Regions from separate parts of the Undibacterium sp. JH2W genome, predicted to be linked through region 1. Evidence: predicted binding sites of a transcription regulator. Region 1 holds the regulator's gene; each other region holds the start of a gene.
What was found. Region 1 encodes sigma-54, which starts transcription at its own class of promoters, with help from an activator protein. Its sites were predicted from a motif close to TGGCANGNAANCTGCTTT; they were not measured.
Positions count from the first base shown of each region.

Region 2: glnA (type I glutamate--ammonia ligase) is a predicted target of sigma-54. The motif match lies at 1,366-1,383, and genes of this name have one in related genera.
Region 3: prpB (methylisocitrate lyase) is a predicted target of sigma-54. The motif match lies at 1,529-1,546, and genes of this name have one in related genera.
Region 4: ACO0LC_RS18845 (pilin) is a predicted target of sigma-54. The motif match lies at 1,352-1,369, and genes of this name have one in related genera.

Region 1 is NZ_JBMPOT010000026.1:50,910-56,301, reverse strand. Features, by position in the region: gene hpf (ribosome hibernation-promoting factor, HPF/YfiA family) at 6-353, opposite strand; gene ACO0LC_RS26705 (RNA polymerase factor sigma-54) at 461-1,951, opposite strand; gene lptB (LPS export ABC transporter ATP-binding protein) at 1,963-2,718, opposite strand; gene lptA (lipopolysaccharide transport periplasmic protein LptA) at 2,720-3,283, opposite strand; gene lptC (LPS export ABC transporter periplasmic protein LptC) at 3,304-3,948, opposite strand; gene ACO0LC_RS26685 (KdsC family phosphatase) at 3,945-4,475, opposite strand; gene ACO0LC_RS26680 (KpsF/GutQ family sugar-phosphate isomerase) at 4,475-5,392, opposite strand, start outside.
Region 2 is NZ_JBMPOT010000016.1:114,793-120,184, reverse strand. Features, by position in the region: gene glnA (type I glutamate--ammonia ligase) at 1-1,217, opposite strand, end outside; gene ACO0LC_RS22550 (EAL domain-containing protein) at 1,820-4,732, shown strand; gene ACO0LC_RS22545 (rhodanese-like domain-containing protein) at 4,790-5,254, shown strand; tRNA gene ACO0LC_RS22540 (tRNA-Ser) at 5,363-5,392, shown strand, end outside.
Region 3 is NZ_JBMPOT010000002.1:198,030-203,421, forward strand. Features, by position in the region: gene prpR (propionate catabolism operon regulatory protein PrpR) at 1-1,378, opposite strand, end outside; gene prpB (methylisocitrate lyase) at 1,587-2,477, shown strand; gene prpC (bifunctional 2-methylcitrate synthase/citrate synthase) at 2,707-3,855, shown strand; gene ACO0LC_RS03195 (GNAT family N-acetyltransferase) at 3,888-4,361, shown strand; gene acnD (Fe/S-dependent 2-methylisocitrate dehydratase AcnD) at 4,427-5,392, shown strand, end outside.
Region 4 is NZ_JBMPOT010000012.1:81,950-87,341, reverse strand. Features, by position in the region: gene ACO0LC_RS18850 (FHA domain-containing protein) at 1-597, shown strand, start outside; gene ACO0LC_RS18845 (pilin) at 1,416-1,895, shown strand; gene ACO0LC_RS18840 (pilin) at 2,151-2,630, shown strand; partial or broken gene ACO0LC_RS18835 (IS256 family transposase) at 2,740-3,912, opposite strand; gene ACO0LC_RS18830 (pilin) at 4,264-4,743, shown strand.

The sequences.
Region 1 (5,392 bases):
GGGTCTTATGAAGCCGATGCCGGGTCAGGTATGTGCTTGATGGCGTCGTGCTGATGGTCTTGCATTTTATCTTTGTGCTTGATGACCTGACGATCCAGTTTATCTACCAGGGCATCAATTGCTGCATATAGATCATGTGCCAGGCTTTCAACGTGAATATCTTTACCGCTGATATGCAAATTAATGTCGGCTTTGTGTCGTTTTTCCTTTTCCCGGAGCTTGTCCACCGTCAGGATGACGGCGATATCAATGACCTGGTCGAAATGTCGCCTGATACGTTCTAGTTTGGTATGTACATATTCACGAATTGCAGGAGTTACTTCGACGTGGTGTCCACTGATGGTGAGATTCATACTGTGCTCCTATAGTGATGTTGCTTGCTGTAACGATACACTCTTGGCATTTATTTGCCTTGAGCTAAATCATATATAGCAATTCAAACCGTGATTACAAGGACTACTTACAAAGATTTACGCAAACTGACTGGGGGGATTTTCAGGGCTTCACGGTATTTGGCAACTGTCCGTCGGGCAATTACCATGCCCTGTTCACCCAGCATGTCTGCAATTTTGCTATCAGAGAGTGGGCTTTTCTGGTCTTCTGCTCCTATCAACTGCTTGATGAGTGCACGTATCGCGGTGGAAGATGCTTCACCCCCTGTTTCCGTCGCGACATGGCTGCCGAAAAAGTACTTCAACTCAAACATGCCATGTGGGGTCAACATGTATTTTTGGGTTGTCACACGTGAGATAGTGCTCTCGTGTAATCCTAGTGTATCAGCAATTTCGCGCAAAACAAGGGGGCGCATGGCAACAGCACCATGGGTGAAAAAATTGCGTTGCCTTTCAACTATCGCTTGTGCAACGCGCAAAATAGTATCAAAGCGCTGCCGCATATTTTTGATGAGCCAGCGAGCTTCCTGCAATTGCGCACCAAGGCCAGCTTCACCGCGGTTTTGCTTCATGATGTTGGCATACACGCTGCTCACTCGCAGCCTGGGCATGACATCCTGATTCAGCATGACTTGCCAGCCATTGCCAGATTTTCTGACGATCACATCTGGCACGACATAATCTGATTCATCGGCGGCAAAGGCAATGCCAGGCCGTGGCTGGCACAGGCGTATGATGGTTTGTGCATCGCGCAAATCTTCATCATCGCAATCGAGGATTTTCTTGAGTTTGGTGAAATCTCTCTGTGCAAATAAAGCCAGTTGTGTTTCAACAATTTGCAACGCCAGCCTGCGCGTGACAAAAGCCACTTTGGGCATGCGCCTGATTTGCAGGGCCAGGCATTCTGAAGGGCTGCGCGCACCAACACCTGCCGGGTCAAAGCTTTGCAGCATATTCAGGGCAAAGGCTAGTTCTTCTGCCTCTACACAGAGTTCCAATGGCAAACTGGCATGTATTTCATCCAGGGTTTCGGTCAGGTAACCGTTATTGTCGAGCGCATCTATCATCAGCTCGACTAAGGCACGGTCACGCGGCTCACGCAGGTTCAGGCGCATTTGCTCAAGCAGATGTTCACGCAGGGTGATGTGGGCGGCACCCAGTTGCGGGCGGCCATCTTCATCATCACCAGACTTGCTGCCATGCTGTACATCATCAAAGCCCCAGTCTTCTTCGCTGGAAGTGGTGCTGTCATTGCTGATGACAGTTTCGGCATCGGCGGCGGCTGGCTCGGTGGATTTATCGCTTTCTTCTCTTTGTGCAGGCACTTCCATGCCTGCATCAGCCGAGGTACTCGTTGTATTGATGGCGCCATCGGCCAGCAGGCGCACGGCATGGTCGAGTGGATCATCGACGCGTTCCAGCATGGGATTATCGGTCAGCAGCGTCTCCAGCTCCTGATGCAATTCCAAAGTCGATAACTGCAATAATCGTATTGATTGCTGCAATTGCGGCGTTAAGGCCAGATGTTGTGAAGTACGTAGTTGCAGGCTTTGTTTCATGATGATTCCCGTCACATCCGGAAGTGTTCTCCGAGATAAACGCGACGTACAGATTCATTTTGTATGATGTCGTCAGGCTTGCCACTGGCAAGTACCGCGCCTTGATTGATGATGTAAGCGTGATCGCAGATACCCAGGGTTTCGCGGACGTTATGATCGGTGATCAGTACGCCTATGCCACGCTCCTTGAGGAAGCGGACGATGCGCTGGATTTCGATGACCGCGATAGGATCAACACCGGCAAAGGGTTCATCCAGCAAGACAAAGCGTGGATTGGTTGCCAGTGCACGGGCAATCTCGACGCGGCGGCGTTCACCACCTGAGAGTGACAAAGCCTGGCTCTCACGTATTTTTTCTATTTGCAAATCTGCCAGTAAGGCATTCAGCCTTTGCTCGATTTTCTTGCTGCCGAGGAATTTACCATCGCTGTCTTTTTGCAATTCCAGTACTGCGCGGATATTGTCTTCTACTGTCAGCTTGCGGAACACCGAAGCTTCCTGCGGCAGGTAAGACAGGCCGAGCACGGCGCGCTCATGGATAGGCAATTGCGAGATATTGACATCATCGATAATGATATCGCCAGCGTCGGAAGGCACCAGGCCGACGATCATGTAGAAAGACGTGGTTTTGCCTGCGCCATTCGGCCCCAGCAAACCCACCACTTCACCACTTTTCAATAGCAGGGAAACATCACGCACGACCTGGCGTGCACCATAACGTTTTTGCAAACCCTTGACCAGCAAGGTGCTGCCTGACTGTGCTGTCATCTTAATTAGCCTGTTTTTCTGGTTTTGGTTGCAAGATGATTTTCAGGCTGCCCGAGCCTTCTACAAACTGACCACTGGTGGAGTTGGTGCCTACAAACACTTCGTTCTTGCTGTCATAAGACAGGTATTCGCCAGCCTGTTCCTGGGTGACTTTACTGCCTTCCAGATAGCGTACCTTGGCCTTGGAAAAGAATTTGACGATTTCCGTGCTTTGATTGTATTCCGCACGTTCAGCTTCGCCATCTACCCACAGATCAGGCCCGCCATCGCGCTTTTGGCGAAATGTAACCTTGCGGTTGCTGCCACCAGTCAGTACTACAAATTGATCGCCATTTGGCGCCTCAGTGACGACGGCATTTTCTGCCTTGACATTCAGGGTGCCACGCACCAGGGCGACACCCTTGGATAATCTGCGCACACTGGTCTTGCCATCGCTCTCGCCATAACCAGCTTCGATGACGGTTTCCTTGTTGCTGTCGGCTTTTTCTGCATATGCAGTTGCACTGACCAGGCCCAGGCAGGCGAGGCTGAATAAATGGGTAATGCCGAATTTAGTAAGTGTCATATAAATGATCGCTTTCTCAATTATTTGGTTTTAACTGCATTCACCGCTTCACGCTTCTTGAGCGCGATGCGGACTTTGCTTAACAGGGCCAGGTGTTGGGTAGAGTTATTGGCCAGCATGCCGGTTGCGGTCGATGTCGATTTACCGGTGGTGATGGTGATGGGTTTATCGGTCTTGACGATATCATCATCTGGCAACAGCAATAGATACTCCGATTCCACATGGACGAATTGTGAACTCAGGCCTTCGGGCCTTTCCATGCTGACATTGTCATATAAATGCACTTCATCATGCTCACGCTTGGGTGTGATGACATTGGATTTTTGCGATACCACGGCCAGGTCGGCACGCAGGTGCAAGGGGGGACGGTCCTGATCAAAGCTGTTGATCTGCGGATGTTTGATTTCTATATTGTCGTTACGTGGCAGGTGTACCAGGCTGTCACCAGTAATATGGTAATTGGCCTTGCCATTATTCGACAAACGGATGAAATTGAATTTCTCTACATAGTAATCCGGTGCTGATCTGGCTGAGCTGCGGTTTTGTTCATCGTCGCCATTACGACGTATGACTTCCATGACCCAGATGGTGCCCAGGGTCAGTATGCCCAGCAGTATCACGGCCAGCCAGATGCGGAAGCGGTCTATGGTCAAATGGGATTTCATGTCAGATATGCTTGTAGAGCCTGTTCATATTTGCCCTGGGCTCGCAGGATGAAATCGCAAACTTCGCGTGCTGCGCCCTGGCCGCCGCTGGCCCTGGTGATGTAGAGCACGCGCTGTTGCACTTCTGCATGCGCATTTGGCACGCTGGCAGCAAAACCCACACGCGTCAGTATGGGCAAGTCGATGACATCATCACCGATAAAACCACAGGCTTCTGCAGGGATATCCAGTTTTGCCAGCAAATCCAGGAAGGCAGTTTTCTTGTCATGAATGCCCTGGCAGACATGGCTGATACCCAGATCCGCGGCACGCTTGCTGACGATGGCTGATTGCCTCGCACTGATGATGGCCGTGATGATGCCAGCCTGTTGCAAGAGCTTGATGCCCTGACCATCCAGCACATTAAAGCACTTCATCATTTCACCTTCGGGCCCAAAATACAGGCTGCCGTCGGTCAGTATGCCATCCACATCAAAGATCATTAATCTGACCTGGCTGGCCCTTGTTGTTGCTATCGCTATATCCATCAAATCACCTTGGCCCTGGTCAAGTCATGTATATGTAAGGCACCTACCAGCTTGCCCTGGTCGTCGGCGACCAGTAACTGGTTGATGCGGTAAGTTTCCATGACTTCGACGGCTTCTACCGCCAATTGTTCCGGACGTATGCGACGCGGGCTATGGTTCATGACATCGGCAATGCGTAATTGGGTAAAGTCGCGGGTGCCATCCATCAGGCGGCGCAAGTCGCCGTCGGTGAATATACCAAGCACCTGCTGCTGTTCATCCACCACGGCGGTCATCGCCATGCCTTTTTTGGTAATTTCCAGCAGCGCAGTCTTCAGGCTGGTTTCCGGGCCGACTTGCGGTATGGCTTCATCAACCCGCATGACATCCCTGACATGCGTCAGCAGGCGGCGGCCAAGTGAGCCGCCAGGGTGGGAGCGGGCAAAGTCTTCTTCGCGAAAGCCACGTGCATCCAGCACGGCCACAGCGAGGGCATCACCCAGCGCCAGGGTGACCGTTGTGCTGGCCGTTGGTGCCAGGTTCAGCGGGCAGGCTTCTTTATCGACATGCAGGTTCAGATGAATATCCGCCAGTTTGCCCAGGCTGGATTCAGGGTTGCCCGTCATAGCGATCAGTTTCACACCCAGGCGTTTGATGATGGGCAGGATGGACATCAGTTCCGCCGCCTCGCCGGAATAGGAAATCGCAATAAATACATCCTGCGAAGTCACCATGCCGAGGTCGCCATGCGCAGCTTCTGCCGGATGGACAAAAAACGAGGGCGTGCCAGTCGAGGCAAAGGTCGCAGCTATTTTGCGGGCAATGTGACCAGACTTGCCTATGCCAGATACCACGACCCTACCGTGGCATGCCAACAACATGCTGACTGCCTGGGAAAAACCGGCAGCATCACCATTGCCCAGGCGCTTTTGCAGTGC
Region 2 (5,392 bases), on a different contig from region 1:
TCTTCTGGTGGCAGATGGTAGAGATCTTTGCTCGCTGCTTCGCCCGGATGAATCTTGTTTTGCACGCCATCCAGACCAGCCATCATCAGTGCGGAGAAGCACAGGTATGGGTTCGCCAGTGGATCAGGGAAGCGCGTTTCAATACGGCGACCTTTAGGATTGGCAACGTAAGGAATACGGATGGAAGCAGAACGGTTACGTGCAGAGTAAGCCAGTTTCACTGGTGCTTCATAGCCTGGAACCAGACGCTTGTAAGAGTTGGTACCTGGGTTAGTGATCGCATTCAATGCTTTTGCATGCTTGATGATGCCGCCGATGTAGTACAGGGCGAAATCAGACAAACCAGCATAGCCGTCGCCAGCGAACAGGTTTTTGCCATCCTTCCAGATGGATTGATGCACGTGCATGCCAGAACCGTTGTCGCCAACGATAGGCTTAGGCATGAAAGTGGCTGTCTTGCCATAAGTGTGGGCAACATTCCAGACTACGTATTTCAGGTTTTGTGTCCAGTCAGCGCGCTCTACCAGTGTAGAGAACTTGGTACCGATCTCATTTTGACCAGCACCAGCCACTTCATGGTGATGCACTTCAACCGGGATCCCCAGGGATTCCAGGATCAGACACATTTCAGAACGCATATCCTGGAAGCTGTCGACTGGAGGAACCGGGAAATAACCGCCTTTAACCGTTGGACGATGGCCAGTATTGCCACCTTCCAGTTTCTCGCCTGTCGTCCAGGAAGCTTCGTCAGAATCAATCTTGACGAAACAGCCAGACATATCCACTTTCCAGCGTACGCTGTCAAAAATGAAGAATTCTGGTTCTGGACCAAAGTAAGCTGTGTCACCAATGCCAGAGGATTTCAAATAAGCTTCAGCACGTTTCGCGATGGAACGTGGATCGCGGTCATAGCCTTTACCATCTGATGGCTCGATGACGTCACATTGCATGAACAATGTGGTTTCCTCAAAGAATGGATCAATGTTGGCAGTAGATGGATCAGGCATCAACAACATGTCGGATGCTTCAATGCCTTTCCAGCCAGCGATGGACGAGCCGTCGAATGCGTGGCCAGATTCGAATTTATCGATGTCGAACTGGGAAATTGGAACAGTTACGTGCTGTTCTTTGCCTCGGGTATCAGCAAAGCGAAAATCAACGAATTTGACTTCGTTATCTTTCGCCATTTTCAAGACTTCTGCGGCTGTCATTGCCATGTGAAACTCCTCTGAGAGCTAAAAATAAATTCGGAAATTGCTGAGCCCTGCGCCAGCCAGTTGTATGCAATCTCGTCCAGTAGACAAACCTTGTCTTACTGATACAACTAATAGCAATTGCACCCGGCGGCTAAACTCAGTGGGGATAATAGCAGAAACCGTGCCATCAGCCAGTTCGTGTATATATAAATACGAAATTTGTTAAATGCCTGTTTTTGTGGCGTTTTCTCTCACAAAACTGCCCCATCTTAACATTATGCAAAGCCAGGCGCCGCACCAAGATAATGCACAATAATTCAAACAAACTATTTTGGTGCGTTTTTTATTTTGCGGCATTATTTTGCATTATTTTGGTGCAATCAAGAATTTGTCGTCGTAGAACATGCAAGCAACTCAGCTAGTTCAAATACTTAAACGAAATACTTGAAAAAAATATTTAATTGGCAATATTGACCAAAATCAATACTCATCGGTATTTCTCTGCATGCGACTCACTCTCATTTAGACTGTGACAGTCTTTTTCAGGCAGCGACGCCCCTGCCTGCCCGATAAACAGCTATGGAACCAAGCACAGGCACTCACTCCCGTACACAAATCTGATTATGTCGCCTCGCCCCTACCTGCGCAAACCCATACTGTTTGCCATACTCACCTTTACGCTAGCCATGCTCGCCAGTGTCGCCATCATTATCAAACTGGACGAAAGCGCCAAGCAGCAAGAGCACCTGCTCGCCTACGATCTGGCACGCTCACAAGCTGCCAGCTTGCAAAACAATATATATAGTGCCTTATCAGCAAGCTATGCTCTCGCTGCCATGGTTGCAGACAGCGATGGTCGAGTCCGGCATTTTGGACGTTTTGCCGACAAGATCCTGCAGTATCACCCACAAATTGCCGCTTTGTATCTGGCACCAGACGGCATCACCAGCGAAGTCGCACCTATAGAATGGCGCAACAATGGACTAGGCATAGACTTGCTGTCAGACCCGGTTCGCAAAACTGAGGCACAACTCGCCAAAGACAGTCATCATCTGACACTTGCAGGCCCACTCCCCCTCACCAATGGCAGCACTGGCATCATAGCCCGCCTGCCCGTCTACCTTGAAGATGCCATTGATGCAAACAAACCAGCACAATTCTGGGGCCTGATCTCGGCTGCCATTGATCTTAAAACCATACTGGCTGATGCCGAATTATCAAACTTAAGCGAGCGGGGTTACGACTATGAATTGTCGCGCCTTCATCCGGGCACACAACTCAGGCAAGTCATACAAAAGTCTGCTGGATTTACAAAGACGAATTACGTCAGCTATACAATCAAATTGCCGAATGCGGAATGGACCCTGGACCTGGTACCAAAAAATTCTGTGATCCATAACAAATCACTACTGCTCTATAGCAGCTTGGGGCTTTTGTTTAGCCTCATGTTGGCGTGCCTGGTAAAGCTCTTGTTCGAGACCCGCGAGCAAAGAAAAAATCTGAAGAAAATCGTCGCCAAAAGAACCGCAGAACTGGCGCAACGCGAAACAGACTTGCGCCATGCCCAAAGTATTTCAAAAACTGGTAGCTATAGCATTGCTGACAGTCCTCACGAGTGGTACTACTCCGATGAGGCACGTCGCCTGCTTGGCTACGCAAATGGCAGCAAAATCGATTGCGCCAATCTCATGCACCGCACCCACCCTGACGATATCCAGGCAGTCAAAAATTTTTGGAACCAGGTGCAAGCAGGCGAGGATGCAGGGATAGAACACCGCATAATTCTTGACGGCGAAGTGCGTTGGCTGCACTCACAATATGATGCCCAAAGTGTCAAGCGCATGGGCACTGTACAAGACATCACTGAGCGCAAACACGCAGAAGAAGACTTACGCATTGCCGCCATCGCCTTTGAGGGCCAGGAAGGCATGGTCATCACAGATGAACATCGCTGCATACTGCGCGTTAACCATGCCTTTACCCGTATCACTGGATATAGTCGCGAAGAAGCCCTGGGCAAACAAACCAGCCTGCTCAAATCCGGCCTGCACGGTGCCAGCTATTATGAAGACATGGGCAAGCAGCTTGAAGCCAACGACTATTGGCAAGGTGAAATCTGGAACCGCAGGAAAAATGGTGAAGTCTATCCAGAATGGCTGACCATTACGGCAGTTAAAAATAGCAGCGGCAAAGTCGTCAATTATGTCGCCACCATGCTCGACATTACCCAAAGAAAAGCCACTGAAGCCAAACTCGAACACCTGGCCTATCATGACCCGTTAACCGGCCTGGCCAACCGCCGCTTGCTCATCGACAGGCTGCAACACAGCCTGCTTGCAAAAAGCCGCAGCAATCTGTATGGCGCGGTACTCTTCCTTGACCTTGACAATTTCAAGACCATCAATGACAGCAGTGGCCACGGCAAGGGCGACATGCTCTTGCAAGTTGCAGCAAAACGCCTGGCGCATAGCATACGCAAGGGCGACACCCTGGCACGCTATGGCGGCGATGAATTTGTCTTGCTACTCGAAGAACTCAGCGACAACATCAGGGAAACCGTCATAGAAGTACAAATGATAGTCACCAAAATCCTGGCAGACCTGCGCGCGCCCTATGATTTAGAACACAATGAATATCACAGCAGCGCCAGCATAGGCATCACCCTGTTCGACAAACAAAATACTTCGGCTGAAGAATTATTAAAACAAGTCGAAGTCGCCATGTATGAAGCCAAGGCCAGTGGTGGCAACAGCTTCCGCTTCTTCGACAAAGACATGCTCGACATCGTCAGCACCCGCGCGGCCCTTGAAGCCGATATGCGACAGGGCCTGCTACAAGAGCAATTTGTCTTGTATTACCAACCCCAAGTCAGCAGCACCGGCCAAGTCACCGGTGCCGAAGCACTGGTGCGCTGGCAGCACCCTCAAAAAGGCCTGGTGCCGCCATCCGACTTCATCCCCCTGGCAGAAGAATCTGGCCTCATACTCAGCCTGGGTGCCTGGATATTAAAAACAGCCTGCGCCAAACTGGCTGAATGGCAAAACAGCGACGACACAAAAAACCGCACCTTGGCCGTGAATGTCAGCGCACGCCAATTCAGGCAAAACGACTTTGTCACACTGGTGCTCGACAACATCGATCACCACCAAATTGACGCCAGCAAACTCAAGCTGGAATTGACCGAGAGCCTGCTGGTCGACAATGTAGAAGCCACCATAGACAAGATGAATCAGTTAAAAACCCGAGGAGTAGGATTTTCACTGGACGACTTTGGCACCGGTTACTCATCCCTTTCTTACCTCAAGCGCCTGCCGCTGGACCAGCTCAAGATAGACCAATCCTTCGTGCGCGATATCCTCAGCAATAACAATGATGCCGTCATCACCAAAACCATCATCGCCCTGGGCCAGAGCCTGGGCCTGGCCGTGATTGCTGAAGGCGTCGAAACCATAGGCCAGCGCGATTTCCTGCAACAACAAGGCTGCCTTTCTTACCAGGGTTATCTATATGGCAAACCCAGTGCCGATTTACGATAAACTAGCACACAAGATTCACGTACTCTTTCGTCAATGATAGCTAACCAGGGAGCCACTATGTCTACCGATCAAACTCTGCAAACAGCCCGCCAGCGCGGCCAGGAACAAGCCCTGCCCTATGCTGGCGCAGTCACCCCGCAAGAAGCCTATGCCATGCTGCAAAACGACGGCAAGGTGCTACTCATCGATGTGCGCACCAATGCCGAGCGCGACTGGGTAGGCAGGGTCAACATCAATCCAGAACAACACCTGGCCGTACAATGGAGCCTCTACCCCGGCGGCACACCCAACCCAGACTTTCTGGCACAACTGCAAGCTTGTGCAACAGACAAGAACAACATCATCCTCTTCCTCTGCCGCTCCGGCGTACGCTCACGCCACGGCGCCAAGCTGGCAACAGAAAAGGGCTACACAAACTGCTTTGACATCCTGCAAGGCTTTGAAGGCGACAAGGACGAGCAAGGCCACAGAAAAACCATAGGCGGCTGGTGCCAACACGGCCTGCCCTGGCTAGGTGCTTAACTTAATGCATAAGCAAGATTTACAAAAAACAAGAAAAAGCTTCCATATTGAAGTTTGCTTTGCTAGAATAGCGGACTTCGCTGTTACGGCAAGTTACTAGCGAATGCAGGAGAGGTGGATGAGTGGTTTAAGTCACAC
Region 3 (5,392 bases), on a different contig from region 1:
CCAAAAACAAGGCCAGGCGTTCCATGAGATTGCGTAATTCTCTTACATTTCCTGGCCAGGCGTAGTCTTGCAAAAGCCTGCTGCAACTGGCGATTTCTGCATGCAGGTTGGCATGAGGCCTGACACCCATGGCAGCTAAGGCATGCTTCAGGCACCATTCTGTCAGTGGCAGTAAATCATCGGCACGTTCGCGTAATGCTGGCAAGTGCAGGCGCAATACGGCGAGGCGAAAATACAGATCTGCGCGAAACTTTCCTTCTTTTACCCTCACTTCCAGGTCGCAATGGGTGGCGCTGATAATGCGCACGTCGACCGGTATCGGGCGCATGCTGCCCACGCGGTTGATTTCACGTTCTTCCAGCACGCGCAGCAGGCGAGTCTGCAGTGTGAGCGGCATTTCACCAATTTCATCCAGAAACACCGTCCCTCTGTGGGCAATTTCAAACAAACCAGCATGACCGCCACGTTTTGAACCTGTGAAAGCACCTTCTTCATAACCAAACAATTCAGATTCCAGCAGACTTTCGGCAATCGCACCACAATTGACAGCAACAAAGGGTTGGCGTGCCCGCGTGCTTTCGCGGTGCAATGCCTGGGCAGCTAATTCCTTGCCGGTGCCAGTTTCACCCTGCAAGAGCACTGTGGCGGGGGAGCGGGCGAACAAGGCGATGGACTTGCGGGTCGCCTGCATGATGGCAGAGTCACCTCGCAAATCATGCAAATTGTGTTTTGCACGTAATGATTCTGCTGCCGGATGCTGGCGACCTCTGCTGGATTCCAGCCTGGTCAGGCGAGCGATTTCCAGTGCGTCGTCAAAGGCTTGTCGTATCGATGTGGCGGAATACATGAAAATGCCAGTCAGGCCAGCTTCTTCAGCCAGGTCAGTAATCAGACCCGCGCCGACGATGACCTTGATGCCGCCAGCCTTGAGTTCACTGATCTGAGCGCGCGCATCTTCTTCGGTGACATAGGTGCGTTGCTCCAGCGGGAAACCGAAAGTTGTCTTGAAATCCGCCAGCTCTGGCATAGTCTCCTGGTAATTGATGAGACCAATGGCGGGCGAAACCTTACGTGCCCTGGCCAGGGCCTGCATGACGTCAAAGCCACTGGCCTTGGCGATAACGACCGGGACGGGCAGGCGATTCTTGAGGTAGGCCCCATTCGAGCCCGCCGCGATGACAGCATCGCATCTCTCGGTTTGCAGGCGCTCTTTCAGGTATTGGGCGGCTTCTTCAAAACCCATGTGTATGGGCTCTATGTCAGCACTGACATCATATTCAACCATGATGTCACGGAACATGTCGAACAGGCGTGAGATGGAGACTGTCCAGATGACAGGTTTGTCGTGGGTATCGCGCAGCGCAGGTGGATGTTTCATATATGTTTCAATTGATGTTTCGAAATTCAATGTGAAACGTTATTATGAAACAAATCTGCGGCCTTGCACAGGATTTAATATGCGTGCATGGCGAATAAGTATTTGATTTATATGCATATCGGCCTGAAACGGCAGTCAGAGCAGGGCTGCTGGCACGCTGATTGCAATACGCATCCCAGAATCTGTTCATTAACCTGAAAGCATACACATGAGTACATACTCCGCAGGTGCCGCCTTCCGCAAGGCGATGCAGGAAGAATCCCCGTTGCAAGTCGTCGGAGCAATCAATGCCAACCATGCCTTGCTGGCAAAACGTGCCGGTTTCAAGGCGATCTACCTGTCTGGCGGCGGTGTTGCTGCCGGTTCCCTGGGTTTGCCTGATCTGGGCATCTCCAATCTTGACGATGTCCTGACTGATGTACGCCGCATTACTGACGTTTGCGATCTGCCTTTGCTGGTCGATGTGGATACCGGCTTTGGTTCATCCGCCTTCAATGTGGCACGTACTGTCAAGTCCATGATCAAGTTTGGCGCTGCAGCCATCCATATCGAAGACCAGGTTGGTGCCAAGCGTTGCGGCCATCGTCCTGGCAAGGAAATCGTCAGCAAGCAGGAAATGGTGGACCGCGTGAAAGCTGCAGTCGATGCGCGTACAGATGACAACTTCGTCATCATGGCGCGTACTGATGCGCTGGCTGTTGAGGGGCTGGAAGCGGCGATAGACCGTGCCCTGGCTTGCGTAGAGGCGGGTGCAGATATGATCTTCCCGGAAGCCATCACTGAACTGGCGATGTACAAGCAATTCGCCAATGCCGTCAAAGTACCTATCCTGGCAAATATCACTGAATTTGGCGCTACTCCTTTATACTCCGTCGAAGAACTGGCTGCAGTGGATGTGGGCCTGGTCTTGTACCCATTGTCCGCTTTCCGCGCCATGAACAAGGCAGCAGAAAACGTCTATGGCGCGATACGGCGTGATGGCACGCAAAAGAATGTCGTCGACACCATGCAAACCCGCATGGAATTGTATGAGCGTATTAATTACCACGACTTTGAGCAAAAGCTCGATGCTCTGTTTGCGCAGCAAAAAGCCAAATAATAATGATGTAAGAACCTGTTTGCGATCTGTAGCGAGCGTGCGTCAGCGGGGTGAAGAGCAGCGCAAAAAGCGGAATGTACTCTAGTACATGAGCATTTTGAGCAGCACATGAGTCCCGATCACGCAGGCGCAGTAAGATCGCAAACAGGTTCTAAGCTGTCCCGTCCTTGCGCTGCATCAAGTGAGAGGGCAGGAACAGCCTTGAATATGAACCTCTGGAGAAATAATCATGACTGAAGCAGTTCCTTTCAAACCTAAGAAATCCGTCGCCCTGTCTGGCGTTACCGCTGGCAATACTGCCCTGTGTACTGTAGGCAAAACCGGTAATGATCTGCATTATCGCGGTTATGACATCCTGGACGTGGCTGACGCCTGCGAGTTTGAAGAAATTGCCCATTTGCTGGTACACGGTAAATTGCCTACCGTCGCAGAATTGCGTGGCTACAAAACCAAATTGAAAGCCCTGCGTGGCTTGCCAGCCAATGTCAAGGCAGCACTGGAGTGCTTGCCGGCATCCTCCCATCCTATGGATGTCATGCGTACCGGTGTGTCTGCACTGGGTTGCGTATTGCCAGAAAAAGATGACCATAATCACCCTGGTGCGCGCGATATCGCTGACCGTTTGATGGCTTCACTGGGTTCCATGCTGCTGTACTGGTATCACTACAGCCATAACGGCAAGCGTATAGAAACAGAAACTGATGATGAATCCATAGGCGGCCATTTCCTGCACCTGCTGCACGGTGAAAAACCAAGCGCATCGTGGGAAAAAGCCATGCATACTTCATTGATACTGTATGCAGAGCATGAATTCAATGCCTCGACCTTTACTGGCCGTGTAATCGCTGGTACGGGTTCTGATATGTATTCCGCCATCACTGGTGCTATCGGTGCCCTGCGCGGCCCTAAACATGGTGGCGCGAATGAAGTGGCGTTTGAAATCCAGAAGCGTTACGACAATCCTGATGAAGCAGAAGCAGATATCAAGAAACGCGTGGAAAACAAGGAAGTCGTGATCGGTTTCGGCCACCCTGTTTATACCATCTCTGATCCACGCAACAAGGTCATCAAGGAAGTGGCACGCAATCTGTCCAAAGAAGCGGGCGCAATGAAGATGTTTGATATTGCCGAACGTCTGGAAACCGTGATGTGGGATATCAAGAAAATGTTCCCCAACCTGGACTGGTTCTCTGCTGTGTCTTACCACATGATGGGTGTGCCAACTGCCATGTTCACGCCTTTGTTCGTGATTGCGCGTACCTCAGGCTGGGCGGCGCACATCATAGAACAGCGTATCGATAACAAGATCATTCGTCCTAGCGCCAATTATGTAGGTCCTGAAGATCTGAAGTTTGTTCCCTTGAATAAGCGTAAATAAATAAGCGTAAATAAGCAAGGCAGAGGTTGCATATGAAAGTGCAGGCAGATTTCTCGAAACTCAGCACCAGACGCGCTGTGAGGCAAGATCTGCCGCGCCTGCTGGAACTCATCGCTGACGATGACCTGGGCAAAAACCGTGAAGGCGTGGGCTCGGAGGACGCATGTTATACCAAGGCCTTTGAGCGTATAACAGCCGATGACAATCAGTTCCTGATGGTGGCCGAACTGGATGGCCGCATCATCGCCATGCAGCAAGTCACTTTCATCCCTGGCCTGAGCAGGAAAGGGTCTACCCGCGCCATGATAGAAAGCGTGCGGGTTGATGGCTATCTGCGCGGGCAGGGCATAGGCCACTGGTTCATAGAACAGGCCATAGCCCTTGCACGTGAGCGCGGTTGCCAGTTGGTGCAACTGACCAGCGACAAAAAGCGCATACAGGCGCACAGGTTCTATGGAAGCATGGGCTTCACAGCATCACATGAAGGCTTCAAATTGCAGCTCTGAGTTGTTCTATGAATTAACTTGAACTGCCCAGAACACCAAATACTAATATTTAAAAATAGCGAGCCATGAATACTCAATTCCGCAAGCCACTACCCGGCACTACTCTGGATTATTTTGATACACGTGCAGCAGTAGATGCCATCGTGGCAGGGGCTTATGACAAGCTGCCCTACACTTCACGTGTATTGGCAGAAAACCTGGTGCGTCGCTGTGACCCGGCTACGTTGAACGATTCCCTGCGCCAGTTCATAGAACGCAAGCGCGACCTGGATTTCCCCTGGTTCCCGGCTCGCGTAGTTTGCCATGACATCCTCGGCCAAACGGCCCTGGTCGATCTGGCTGGTTTGCGCGATGCGATAGCCCTGCAAGGTGGTGACCCGGCGCTGGTCAACCCTGTCGTACCTACCCAACTGGTGGTCGATCATTCGCTGGCGGTTGAATGCGGTGGTTTTGATCCCGATGCGTTCGACAAAAACCGTGCGATTGAAGACAGGCGCAATGAAGATCGTTTCGACTTCATCAACTGGACCAAGAAGGCATTCAAGAATGTCGATGTGATCCCGCCTGGCAATGGCATCCTGCACCAGATCAATCTGGAACGCATGTCGCCGGTCGTGCAAGTGACTGATGGTGTGGCTTATCCAGATACCCTGGTCGGTACCGACAGTCATACACCTATGGTGGATGCGCTTGGCGTCATCGCGATTGGTGTCGGTGGTCTGGAAGCAGAAAGCGTCATGCTGGGACGTGCATCCTGGATGCGTTTGCCAGACATCATCGGTGTAGAACTGACAGGTAAACCGCAAGAAGGTATTACAGCAACTGACACGGTATTGGCCTTGACAGAATTCTTGCGCAATCAAAAAGTCGTGTCGTCTTATCTGGAATTTTATGGCGAAGGTGCATCTCACCTGACCCTGGGTGACCGCGCCACCATTTCCAACATGGCACCAGAATTTGGTTCCACTGCCGCCATGTTTTATATCGACGAGCAAACCATCAAATACCTGAAACTCACAGGCCGTGATGAT
Region 4 (5,392 bases), on a different contig from region 1:
GTCACCTTTAATGGTCTGGTTCAGCAAGAAATCACTATCAGCAAATCACGCCTGACGATAGGACGGCGCCCCAGCAATGACATCGTGATCGATCATCTGACGGTGAGCGGCCAGCATGCCGCAATTGATACTTCTTCGAATGGTTCTTTTGTTCTTGACCTGGGCAGTACCAATGGCACCATGGTCAATGGTCAGCCAGTCAAAAAGCATTTGTTGCAAGATGATGATGTTATCGACATAGGCAAATACAAATTAAGATTCCAGGTTGAACAATCCGGCAAACAGACTTTTGTGCCTGAACCAGGGCAAGTGCAGCCACCGGCGATCGTCGACAAGCAAAGAGCCAAGATCAAGGTCATGAACGGCACGAATGTGGGTAAGGAGCTTAATCTTGTCAAAGCCGTCACTACCATAGGCAGCCCTGGCACTCAGGTCATTGCCATTACCCAGCAAGGCAAGGACTATGTCATTGCCCAGGTCGAGGGCAGTGCTGCGGCAACCGTCAATACCGTCTCCATCAAGGACAAGCCGCACACCTTGAAGCATGCTGACATGATAGAGCTGTCAGGCACGAAGATGGCAGTCATCTTTTATTGAGGGCGCTGGGCCAGACCTGGCGAGGGCATTTCCCTTTTATCAGGATTTACGAAAACCGCCCCAATTGCGTTACAGTTCCTGGCCGTACTAAAGTGCTGGCTTCGTCGCTGATGTCTTGCTGGGACAATTTTGCGTCAGTCCTGCTTCTACGATATAAACCAGCTTGCCCGTCCATAAGGGCGACGCTTTATAGCGTATATGCAGGTAGGCAAGGGGCAATATGAGTATGGATAGTGAACACTCACCCCAAGTGTGTCAGGCAGCGGATTTCATCTGCTCCCGATAGTCTGGCCCCTGCTTTTCTATTTGGGCAGGACATAGTTACTGAAGCACCGCCATCACCTCAGGGCAGCTCCATAGCTTACCCTTAATGCCAACAATCACTCCAAGTCAGAGTTTTTAGTCATCACTTTGCCATGACAATTTCCCTTGCATATGAGGTGATCTGTGTGGCGGCGCATTTCTTTATTACCCTGACGCCTATTCAGCCTGGTCAAACATGCACTGAGATTATTAATACACACTTCTTGTAAAGTAAGTATTTATTATTTAATAATAAAAAGCTGAAATATGTAACTTAGGTTACAGGAGTGACATTCTCGTCAGTCATATTTATATTTTGACATAAGAAATGACAAAAAATTGCAAAGGGATTTTGGAGGCTATTGACGCATTTTGTCAGTTGCCCTGAGTAAACATCCAAAGATATGTATTTCCACCACAAAACCCCCTGTTTTCAGGTCTTGCGACGAGTTGGCACGGCGCTTGCTGATGATGAAGCGTTGTTCCCGAATTTAACTTTTTTACTGGAGTTCAAGATGAAATCTATCCCTAAACAGCTGCAACGCGGCTTTACATTGATCGAGTTGATGATTGTTGTTGCAATTATCGGTATTCTGGCAGCGATCGCTATTCCTCAATACTCTGATTACACATCCCGTACTCGTGCTGCTGGTGCTAGGGCTGAGTTGGATAGTTTGCTGACATCTATGGCAGTTTGTTATCAAGAGAATAATGGCACTTGGGGTGCTGGTGCTACAGGTTGTTTTTCAATGGGCAATAATGGTATCCCTGTTGTCGTTACTTCCAAGTTTTTGCCTAATGCTCCAGTACCTGCTGCTGGTTCAGTAGCGATGACTAGTGCTGCTACTTTAAGTGGTGCTGCTACACTGTTGAATGGTACTCTGACAGCAACGTCTGTGACCAATCAAGCAAACATGATCTGGGCTTTTGCTGCTGGTGATGCTATCTGTAATGGTCAACGTGGCTTGAAGGCCGGAGCTGGCGGCTGCCCATAATAGGTAAGAATTCTATCGAAAAAGCCCCTCAATTTTATTGAAGGGCTTTTTTTATGTATTGATTTATATTTGTTCACTGCAAATCTATGTTGGACAAGGTTGATTGGTTGTTTTTCACTTGGATTTTTTCGAATTGTTGTTGAAGTAAGTACTATCAATAAGAGTAGTTTGAACACATGTGGATGTTTAACTGAATCACATTGCGATGGAATTTACTATGGCTAATTTTTTCTTATGGGTTTTGGGGAAATGTATATGTACTCCATTTCAAAGCGGTTGCAACGCGGCTTTACACTGATCGAGTTGATGATTGTTGTTGCAATTATCGGTATTCTGGCAGCGATCGCTATTCCTCAGTACTCTGATTACACATCCCGTACTCGCGCTGCAGGTGCTAGGGCTGAGTTGGATAGTTTGCTGACATCTATGGCAGTTTGTTATCAAGAGAGTAATGGCACTTGGGGCCTTGGTGCTACAGGTTGTTTTTCAATGGGCAATAATGGTATCCCTGTTGTCGTTACTTCTAAGTTTTTGCCTAATGCTCCAGTACCTGCTGCTGGTTCAGTAGCGATGACTAGTGCTGCTACTTTAAGTGGTGCTGCTACACTGTTGAATGGTACTCTGACAGCAACGTCTGTGACCAATCAAGCAAACATGATCTGGGCTTTTGCTGCTGGTAACTCTATATGTAATGGTCAACGTGGTTTGAAGTCTGGGGCTGGCGGTTGTCCATAGTGTTTTGTGCTGGCTCAATGCTTAGATAGGATGGCAGGAAAGTCCAAATAACGCCTGACGCGCAGTATTGGTTTTTTGGGTGTCAGGATTTTATGCAACCGGTTTTAGTTCATTTCTGCGACATCCGGTCATCAAACTGGATGGTAAGGTGGTTGAGAGCACCTTTTAAGTCCCGTATGGGTACGTCAATTTCTTGCTTATGGTGTTGAGTGCCATGTAAAACAGCTTGCTGACCCTTGTCAGTAGGGAAGGCGCTACTTGTCTTGATGACCTTTGCATACTGATGTTAAGCAATTCAATGACGTTCGTGGTGTGGATGACCTTACGAATCTCCGCCGAATTGTCGAAGATCCAGATGGCCCGTGCCCAGTTACTCTGGCATGATTGCACTATTAATAGGTATCGCTGATCCCAATTGCCCTCAAATTGTATGAGTATAAGACTGCCCTCGTCAGCAGCGGCTGCACTGTAAATACGACGCAAATCGACGGTCACTTCCTTTTGATCTTTTCATGGCACAAAGTGCGGGCTGTTGCGTGCCATGTGAACAATGCAGAGCTGGACAGTCGCCTTCAGGTAGGCAGCTTCGATCGCGTCAAGGAAACCTTTGAGACCTACCACAAAGGCAATGAAGTTGTCCTGCATGCCATGATTTTTCAGTTTCATGACTATTTGCAGCCAGAACCTGGCTCCCTCGATCTGAACAATCCACAGGTGCAGCACTTCTTTACGGCTGTTAATGGTCACGCCAACGGCGAAAAATGGGGCCTTGTTACTCATGGCATCAGCATCGCGTGCTTTGATGTGAGTGCAGTCAAAGTACAGGATGAGATAGGGGGAGTTGGCGGGTTTGCTAGGCCTTTGCTTGCCCACTGACACCATCGGTTACGTTGGGAGATAGGGCTGGTGATGTTTCTGTGCCATACACCTCTTCTAGGTGACTCTGGATCTCCCGTGCGCTCAAATCACAGGTGTAGCTTGAGACGATCTTGCTGGATGTCGATTGGCAGCACGCCGAAATCGTCTTTCAACGTTTGGCCTCTATGACCATTGCGCGTGTTGGTGCTGTTGGCATTGACGGTCCCACTCTAGCGTAGCCAAGATGGTCAGTTATTTCGACTTCCTGCGCACGCTCGACGAGCATAATGGTGAGTTGCTTGAGCAGGCCGTTCTCACCAACCAGGTCTATGGGTTCCTGGTAGGAGGCCAACAATTCTTTTGCCAGTTTGAGTAACTCCGAATCGGGTTTGGCCTGCTTGTTACTATTTACAATGACTATCATTTCTACTTGAAAGTAGCTGTCTCCTGCTAAATGAACGTTTGCACAAAAATAATTACACCCTCTTTTTTATTTGTGGCAAACAGTCTGTGATTGCACTTGTCAGTTAGTGGATGTTGAAAAGATTACGTTTGGTTGCAAAGGTGCCTTGCTGCATTCGGTGGTTGCTACATAAACCATCTTGGTGCTGGCCGGCGAGGCAGTGACACCACAGATCACCATGCAGATTTTCAAGGGTATCCCTTGCATTTATTGGCTCCTATTGTATTTGAATCGTGTTATTGCCAACTTTGAAATGGTATGAAATTTGCTTTTGCTTAATTTAGCTTTATATCTTTTTCTATGGAGGTAGGAATGCAACTTACTTTAAAGCAACTGCACCGAGGCTTTACATTGATTGAGTTGATGATTGTTGTTGCGATTATCGGCATTTTAGCTGCAATTGCCTTACCTCAATATACCGATTACACCTCGCGTACCCGTGCTGCTGGCGCACGATCAGAGTTGGAAAGCTTGTTGACTTCGATGGCTATGTGCTACACAGAAAGTAATGGCACTTGGGGTGCTGGTGCCACAGGTTGTTTTTCTATGGGGAACAATGGTATTCCTGTTGTCGCTACTTCCAAGTTTTTGCCGAATGCTCCGGTACCAGCTGCTGGTTCAGTAGCGATGACTAGTGCTGCTACTGTAAGTGGTACTGCTACACAGTTGAATGGTACTCTGACAGCAACCTCAGCGACCAATCAAGCAAACATGATCTGGTCTTTTGCTGCTGGGGACTCTATCTGTAATGGTCAACGTGGTTTAAAGTCTGGTGCTGGTGGCTGTCCATGAGGTGAGTTACGTTGCATGTAGACCATTTTTAGATACGGTTTCATTGTAATTGATAACATGCATCTAATAATTTTTTATCCCTATTCTGCGATTTTAAATAAATAATTGTAGAATTATTGGGCTCCGGCATTTGTTGTTACCTTCTAAGGTATTAGTTGAAGCATAAGATTCGTTGAAAGATAGGATCCAGTTCACAATAATCATTGCATCACTAGTGCCCTAACGTTTCTCATAGGTCATGCATCTGTTTTGGTTGATTTACATCGTCGAGATTTCCACATGGGAGCATAAATAGTTGATTTATTGCTGTTGTTTTAAGCATGGTGAGACTTAGAATTTGTAAGATTTCGTAAAGGTTGTAGGGCTAAAACAGATATTTTTTGACAATAGTAATGAGTACGCAAATACAGAACTCAATTCATATTGGCGTTATCATGGCATTCTTGCTGGTTCGCAGAAAGGTTTTGATATGCGAATGTTGCTTGTCCACTTGAAGAGTAAATCGACCTGCGAATACTGGTTGTAAAGTTCCGAAATCATTTCGGGTTTGAGAGTGAAATTTTTGCTCAAGAAAGCATTGTGCTATCCAGCGGCGTCTTTGACGTCGACATTACGCAAAGTCGCTTTGCAATCCTTGCTTGCATAGAAA